DNA from 2 places in the Streptomyces sp. NPDC007896 genome. Region 1 is predicted to be linked to the other one. Evidence: predicted binding sites of a transcription regulator. Region 1 holds the regulator's gene; the other holds the start of a gene.
The links. Region 1 encodes HrcA, which represses chaperone genes, less so after heat shock. Its sites were predicted from a motif close to TTNGCACTCNGNNNNNCNGAGTGCNAA; they were not measured.
Positions count from the first base shown of each region.

Region 1 (4,150 bases):
CGGCGATGATCGGAATGTCCACGGTCTCGCGGACCTGCGCGATCAGCGACAGCAGCCCGATACCCGTACCGTCCGTCTCCGGGTTGTCGCGGTGGGTGCCCTGGTGGCCGCCCGCCTCCACACCCTGCGCGATGACCGCGTCGGCGCCGGCCCGCTGGACGGCGAGGGCCTCCTCGGCCGTGGTCGCGGTGATCACGGTGAGTGTGCCGGCACGGCGCAGGGAGTCCAGGACGTCGGGGCTCGGGATGCCGAAGTGGAACGAGACCACCGGTACCGGGTTGTCGTGGAGGACGGCGAGCTTGGCGTCGTAGCCGTCGTCACGACCGCTGTCCGGTTCACCGAGTGCGGTCTCGTACCAGGAGGACTCGCCCGCGAGCTGGTGGGCGTAGACCTCGACCGCGGCGGGGTCCGCGTACTCGGGCTGCGGCATGAACAGATTGACCCCGAAAGGGCGGCCCGTGAGCCCGCGCAACTGCTTGATCTCCTGGTACATGCCGTCGGCGGTCTTGTACCCGGCGGCGAGGAACCCGAGCCCGCCCGCCTCGGACACGGCGGCCGCGAGATGCGGGACGGAGACGCCGCCCGCCATGGGGGCCTGCACGATCGGGTGAGGGAAGAGATCGGTCAGTGCGGTGGACATGACGGCATGTTGTCACGTCCTCCGAACAAGTCCGAATCGGGCCTTCCGCCTGGCATAGGCCACCAGGATGGCCGGTCGAGCGCCTGGGGGCGGAGCCCCCAGGCATACCCGTCAGCGACCGTTGAACGCGTCCTTCAGGCGCGAGAACAGACCCTGCTGCCCGGGCTGGAACTGCCCGGTGGGCCGCTCCTCCCCCCGCAGCTGCGCCAGCTCCCGCAGCAACCGCTCCTGCTCGGGATCGAGCTTCGTGGGCGTGGTCACCTCGACATGCACGATGAGGTCACCCCGGCCGCCGCCGCGCAGATGCGTGACACCCCGCCCGTGCAGCGGGATCGACTGCCCGGACTGCGTGCCCGGACGGATGTCGACCTCCTCAAGACCGTCGAGGGTCTCCAGCGGCACCTTGGTGCCGAGCGAGGCCGCGGTCATCGGAATGGTCACCGTGCAGTGCAGATCGTCCCCGCGCCGCTGGAAGGTGGAGTGCGGCAGCTCGTGGATCTCGACGTAGAGGTCACCGGCGGGACCGCCACCGGGCCCGACCTCGCCCTCGCCCGCGAGCTGGATCCGCGTGCCGTTGTCGACACCGGCGGGGATCTTGACGGTCAGCGTGCGACGCGACCGGACCCGCCCGTCACCGGCGCACTCGGGGCAGGGAGTCGGGACGACGGTCCCGAAGCCCTGGCACTGCGGACACGGCCGGGAGGTCATGACCTGCCCGAGGAAGGACCGCGTGACCTGGGACACCTCACCCCGCCCGCGACACATGTCACAGGTCTGGGCCGAGGTACCCGGCGCCGCGCCCTCACCGTTGCAGGTGGCGCAGACGACGGCCGTGTCGACCTGGATGTCCTTCGTCGTCCCGAAGGCCGCCTCGTCCAGCTCGATCTCGAGCCGGATCATGGCGTCCTGGCCACGCCGCGTACGCGACCGCGGACCGCGCTGCGACGCCGTACCGAAGAAGGCGTCCATGATGTCCGAGAAGTTCCCGAACCCACCGGCGCCGAAGCCGCCCGCACCGCCGCCGCCCGACTGGGACAGCGGGTCGCCGCCGAGGTCGTAGACCTGCTTCTTCTGCGGGTCCGACAACACCTCGTACGCGGCGTTGATCTCCTTGAACCGCTCCTGCGTCTTCGGATCGGGATTGACGTCCGGGTGCAGCTCGCGTGCGAGCCGCCGGAATGCCTTCTTGATCTCGTCCTGGGACGCGTCGCGGCGCACGCCGAGTACGGCGTAGTAGTCCGTGGCCACTTACGACTCCGCCAGGATCTGTCCGACGTACCGTGCCACTGCGCGTACCGCTCCCATCGTTCCCGGGTAATCCATGCGGGTCGGGCCGACCACGCCGAGTTTGGCTACTGCCTCGCCGCCCGAACCGTAGCCGACCGAGACCACGGACGTGGAGTTGAGTCCCTCATACGCGTTCTCGTGACCGATTCGCACGGTCATGCTCGAATCCCCGGCCTCACCAAGCAACTTGAGAAGCACGACCTGCTCCTCCAGCGCTTCGAGCACCGGCCGGATGGTGAGAGGGAAGTCATGTCCGAAGCGCGTCAGATTGGCGGTTCCGCCGATCATCAGCCGCTCCTCGGTCTCCTCGACGAGCGTCTCCAGAAGAGTGGAGAGCACCGTCGCGACCGTACCCCGGTCCTCCGCCTCGAACGCGTCCGGGAGGTCCTGCACGAGCTGCGGGACGTCCGCGAAGCGACGGCCCGCGACCCTGCTGTTGAGCCGGGCCCGCAGATCCGCGAGAGACGTTTCTCCGAACGGGGCCGGGCAGTCGATCATGCGCTGCTCGACCCGCCCGGTGTCCGTGATCAGCACGAGCATCACACGAGCAGGGGCGAGGGAGAGCAGCTCCACGTGCCGCACGGTCGATCTCGTCAGCGACGGATACTGCACGACGGCGACCTGCCGGGTCAGCTGCGCGAGCAGCCGCACCGTCCGCCCGACGACGTCGTCGAGGTCGACCGCGCCGTCCAGGAAGTTCTGAATGGCCCGCCGCTCGGGCGCGGTCATCGGCTTGACGCCGGCGAGCTTGTCGACGAAGAGCCGGTAGCCCTTGTCGGTGGGGATCCGCCCGGCGCTGGTGTGCGGCTGGGCGATGTACCCCTCGTCCTCCAGGGCCGCCATGTCGTTGCGGACGGTGGCCGGGGAGACCCCCAGCCGGTGCCGCTCGGTCAGCGCCTTGGACCCGACCGCGACCGGCTCGTCGGTGCCGACATAGTCCTGGACGATGGCGCGCAGCACTTCGAGCCTGCGTTCACTGAGCATCGCGCACACCTCCAGCTGTCGACCCCTCGGCGCCTCGCTTGGCACTCAGCGCGTGCGAGTGCCAGCATTCCCCGGCCCAGTGTACGGCCGGTGGGTACGGCCCCGGCAAGGGCGGCCCCGCGATCTTGTGCAAGGTGCACGGACGTACACCGACGTGTCCCGTGATGTCACACCGTCCCTGCCCGCGATGTCGTACCGTCCACGCCCTCAGCGCTAGCGTCGGCGTATGAAGGTGACTTGGGAAGAGTCCGGGTGGGAGGAGCTGACGCCGCGGGTCGGGCGGCGGCGGCTTCCGGTCTGGGACTGCACGGTCGGGCTGGTCGTGAGCGAGGGAGGGGCGCTGATCGTCGACGCGGGGTCGAGCCTCGCGGAGGGCGCACGGTTGCGCGGGGAGGCGCAGACGCTCGCCGGCCGCCGTGTGACCTTCCTCGCGCTCACCCACCCCCACTTCGACCATGTCTTCGGCGCGGCGGCGTTCGCGGGCGCGGAGGTCCTCGTCGCGGGCGGCTCGGCCGAGGTGTACGAGTGCGGGCGCGAGGGGCTGTACGCGGACGCGGTGCGGTGCGGGCTGGACGCGCGGGCGGCGGAGGAGGCGGCGGACACCCTGGTGCTTCCCCGGAATTACGTGTGGGGCACCTGGCATCTCGAGCTGACCGGCGGCGTCGAGGTCCTGCTGGTGCGGACGGGCGCGGGCCACACCGCCCACGACCTCGTGGTCGTGGTGCCGGGCGAGCCGACGGTGGTGTTCTGCGGCGACCTGGTCGAGGAGTCCGGCGAGCCCCAGGCGGGCCCCGACGCCGTACCGTCGCGCTGGCCCGGGGCCCTCGACCGGTTGCTCGCCCTCGGCGGGGAGGACGCGCTGTACGTGCCCGGTCACGGGGCGGTCGTGGACGCCGGGTTCGTGCGGTCCCAGCGGGACGCGTTGGCCGCGCGTTTCGGCGTGCCGGGTTCCGCCACGCCCGGATTCACCACGCCCGGATTCACCACGCCCGGATTCGCCACGCCCGGATTCGCCACGCCGGGTTCCGCCACGCCCGGTTTCGACGCGTCGGATTTCGGCGTGTCGCGGTGAGCGCCGCCGGGCTTCTCCTATCGTCATCCGAATGCGCCAGTACTCTCCGGACCTGACTCCGCCGTGGAAGAAGCCCAAGCCCGTGCCGGAGGTTCCGGCGGAGCCGGGCCTGGTGGTCGAGGAGCCGGCTACCGGCTTCTGCGGTGCGGTGATCCGCTGCGAGGCGG
Region 1 is NZ_JBIBKX010000001.1:1,066,892-1,071,041, forward strand. It holds gene ACFZDJ_RS04885 (nitronate monooxygenase) at 1-640, opposite strand, end outside; gene dnaJ (molecular chaperone DnaJ) at 752-1,888, opposite strand; gene hrcA (heat-inducible transcriptional repressor HrcA) at 1,889-2,911, opposite strand; partial or broken gene ACFZDJ_RS04900 (MBL fold metallo-hydrolase) at 3,138-3,854, shown strand; gene ACFZDJ_RS04905 (DUF3097 domain-containing protein) at 4,015-4,150, shown strand, end outside.

Region 2 (4,150 bases), on a different contig from region 1:
GCCCATCGCCTCGGGCTCCCAGCTCACGAAGATCGACAAGGGTCTTCAGGAGCTGATCAAGCTCGGACTGGTCGAGGACAAGCCGTACAAGATCTTCGGCGCCCAGGCCGAGGGCTGCTCGCCGGTGTCCGTCGCCTACAAGGCCGGCCACGACGTCGTACGGCCCCAGAAGCCGAACACCATCGCCAAGTCGCTGGCGATCGGCAACCCGGCGGACGGGCCGTACGTGCTGGACATCGCGCGGCGCACGGGTGGGGCCGTGGAGGACGTGAACGACGAGCAGATCGTGGACGCGATCAAGCTGCTCGCGCGCACGGAGGGCATCTTCGCGGAGACCGCCGGTGGTGTGACGGTGGGCGTGACGAAGAAGCTGATCGAGAACGGGCTGCTGGACCCGACGCTGACCACCGTCGTTCTGAACACCGGTGATGGTCTGAAGACGCTGGATGCGGTGGCCGGTACGGGGCTGACGGCGACCATTCGTCCCAACCTGGACTCTTTCCGAGAGGCCGGGCTCGCTTAGGGCTTGGCTCGCAGGGTTGTTTGTTCGCTGCGGGCCGGTGGGGGCCGGTCGCGCAGTTCCCCGCGCCCCTTTGGGGCGCTACCTGACCGGAGGTCACAAGGAATGAGCGTCAACGTCCGCATCCCCACCATCCTGCGCACCTACACCGGTGGTCAGGCCGAGGTGACGGCCGAGGGCGGGACCCTCGGCGAGGTCATCGCCGATCTGGAGAAGAACCACGCCGGTATCTCCGCCCGCGTTCTCGACGACCAGGGCAAGCTGCGCCGGTTCGTCAACGTCTACGTGAACGACGACGACGTCCGCTTCGAGCAGGGCCTGGAGACGGCGACGCCGGACGGCGCGGGCGTCTCGATCATTCCCGCCGTCGCCGGCGGCTGACCACCTCGTGGGCCGTTACTCAGGGTGAGATTGTTACCCTTGGTAATGCCAATTACCGAGAGTTCATCGAATTGCCCCCTCCGCGAGAGAAGCGGAGGGGGCAATTCTGCATGGTTGAGCGCGGTACAGTTGGGGAAGCCGCTCCACTTTGCATGCCGGGCGCATATGAGTTCGCGCCCGAAGTCCGGCAAGAAGTAGCCAAAGTGTCCCGCACTTTTGAGCCTTATATGGCATTTATGGGGCCCGACTTGCCCTGAATCTTCGCAAATTCTCCGTATATTCCCGATCGGTCATGCCCGGAATTCTCGTCCGATTGACCTGTTGCAGACGGCAGTTGGACAGATACATTCAGCCGCGGTCGACGCGTTCCGGCGCACACCCCCAACCGTTGGGGGGTGAGGTCTGACCCGGGTCCGCGAAGTGCGGTCCTGTGCAAGGGCCAGTAATAGGGGAGTTAGGCATGGCTCAGGGCACCGTCAAGTGGTTCAACGCGGAGAAGGGGTACGGCTTCATCGCGGTCGACGGTGGTGCGGATGTATTCGTCCACTACAGCGCGATTCAGATGGACGGCTACCGCACCCTGGAAGAGGGTCAGCGGGTCGATTTCGAGATCTCGCAGGGCCAGAAAGGGCCGCAGGCGGACATGGTCCGGCTCGCGACCAGCTGAAGCACGCGCCGACTGACTGTTCGACGTGACGAAGGGCTCGTATCCCATGGGGTGCGAGCCCTTCGGTCTGTCTGTCCGCAGATGTGGCTGTCTGTCCATCGGGGTGGCCGTCTGCACCGTCGGGGTGGCTGTCTGCTCCGTCGGTGCGGGCCCGCTCGCGCACCGGCGCGACGCGCGGGTTGCGCGCCCCTTCTCACCTGCGGATCAAGGGGAGGAGCTTGCACTCGGCAGGGGCGAGTGCTAATCATTGGCGTTAGCACTCTGAAGGTGAGAGTGATAACGAAGGACCGGGTCGGCGAGGCCCGCAGGCCAGGTGGTGCAAGGAACCACGGGGCAGGCAGGCCGTCCGTCGCGGGCGCCAGCGCGGTCCGGAGCAATCCACCCCAGTCCGGGAGGACCACTTCACATGGCCAAGATCATCGCGTTCGACGAGGAGGCACGGCGCGGTCTCGAGCGCGGGATGAACCAGCTCGCCGACGCCGTCAAGGTCACCCTTGGCCCCAAGGGCCGCAACGTCGTCCTCGAGAAGAAGTGGGGCGCCCCCACGATCACCAACGATGGTGTTTCCATCGCCAAGGAGATCGAGCTCGAGGACCCGTACGAGAAGATCGGCGCCGAGCTGGTCAAGGAAGTCGCCAAGAAGACGGACGACGTCGCCGGTGACGGTACGACCACCGCGACCGTTCTCGCCCAGGCGCTCGTCCGCGAGGGCCTGCGCAACGTGGCGGCCGGCGCCAACCCGATGGCTCTCAAGCGCGGTATCGAGAAGGCCGTCGAGGCCGTCTCCGGTGCCCTCCTTGAGCAGGCCAAGGATGTCGAGACCAAGGAGCAGATCGCTTCCACGGCCTCCATCTCCGCCGCCGACACCCAGATCGGCGAGCTCATCGCCGAGGCGATGGACAAGGTCGGCAAGGAAGGCGTCATCACCGTCGAGGAGTCCCAGACCTTCGGTCTGGAGCTTGAGCTCACCGAGGGTATGCGCTTCGACAAGGGCTACATCTCGGCGTACTTCGCCACCGACATGGAGCGTATGGAGGCCGTCCTCGACGACCCGTACATCCTGATCGCCAACTCGAAGATCAGCAACGTCAAGGACCTGCTGCCGCTCCTCGAGAAGGTCATGCAGTCCGGCAAGCCGCTGCTGATCATCGCCGAGGACGTCGAGGGCGAGGCCCTGTCGACCCTGGTCGTCAACAAGATCCGTGGCACCTTCAAGTCCGTCGCCGTCAAGGCTCCGGGCTTCGGTGACCGCCGCAAGGCCATGCTCGGCGACATCGCCATCCTCACGGGCGGCGAGGTCATCTCCGAGGAGGTCGGCCTCAAGCTGGAGAACGCGGGTCTGGACCTGCTGGGCCGTGCCCGCAAGGTCGTCATCACCAAGGACGAGACCACGATCGTGGACGGCTCCGGCTCCGCCGACCAGGTCCAGGGACGGGTCAACCAGATCCGTGCCGAGATCGAGAACTCCGACTCGGACTACGACCGCGAGAAGCTCCAGGAGCGCCTGGCGAAGCTGGCCGGCGGCGTGGCCGTCATCAAGGCCGGTGCCGCCACCGAGGTCGAGCTCAAGGAGCGCAAGCACCGCATCGAGGACGCCGTTCGCAACGCGAAGGCGGCCGTCGAGGAGGGCATCGTCGCCGGTGGTGGCGTGGCCCTCATCCAGGCCTCCTCGGTCTTCGAGAAGCTTGAGCTCTCGGGTGACGAGGCGACCGGCGCCAACGCCGTGCGACTCGCCCTGGAGGCCCCGCTCAAGCAGATCGCCGTCAACGGTGGTCTCGAGGGTGGCGTCATCGTCGAGAAGGTGCGCAACCTGCCCGTCGGCCACGGCCTGAACGCCGCGACCGGTGAGTACGTCGACATGATCGCCGAGGGCATCATCGACCCGGCGAAGGTGACCCGCTCTGCTCTGCAGAACGCCGCCTCCATCGCCGCGCTGTTCCTGACCACCGAGGCCGTCATCGCCGACAAGCCGGAGAAGGCCTCCGCGCCGGCCGGCGGCGGCATGCCGGGCGGTGACATGGACTTCTGATCCCTGCGAGGATCGGTTTTCCTGCCGAGGGCGGTACTCCCTGGAAACAGGGGGTGCCGCCCTCGGGCGTGTCCGGGGTCACAGGGCGAGGTGCCGGGCGGCCGGAATGACACGACCGGCCGGGGAGTTGTGGTTGACGCACCATCGATGCATGCGCACATACCATCCGGTACCCGAGGAGTCCCCACACGTGTCTACGACTGCCCCCGCCTCCCGCGCGGCCGAGATCCTGTCCCGCCCCGTCTCGCTGAACGGCCTGACCGTCCCGAACCGGATCGCGATGGCACCGATGACCCGGCAGTTCTCCCCGGGCGGCGTCCCCGGTGAGGACGTGGCGGAGTACTACGCCCGCCGCGCCGCCGCGGGCGTGGGCCTCATCGTCACCGAGGGCACGTACGTCGGCCACGACTCGGCAGGCGAGAGCGACCGCGTCCCGCGCTTCCACGGCACGGAGCAGCTCGCGGGCTGGACGAAGGTCGCCGACGCGGTGCACGCGGCGGGCGGCACGATCGTTCCGCAGCTGTGGCACATCGGCATGGTGCGCAAGGCGGGA
Region 2 is NZ_JBIBKX010000013.1:192,038-196,187, reverse strand. It holds gene thrC (threonine synthase) at 1-523, shown strand, start outside; gene ACFZDJ_RS35785 (MoaD/ThiS family protein) at 626-901, shown strand; gene ACFZDJ_RS35780 (cold-shock protein) at 1,362-1,568, shown strand; gene groL (chaperonin GroEL) at 1,975-3,597, shown strand; gene ACFZDJ_RS35770 (NADH:flavin oxidoreductase) at 3,788-4,150, shown strand, end outside.
Region 2: groL (chaperonin GroEL) is a predicted target of HrcA. The motif match lies at 1,822-1,848, and genes of this name have one in related genera.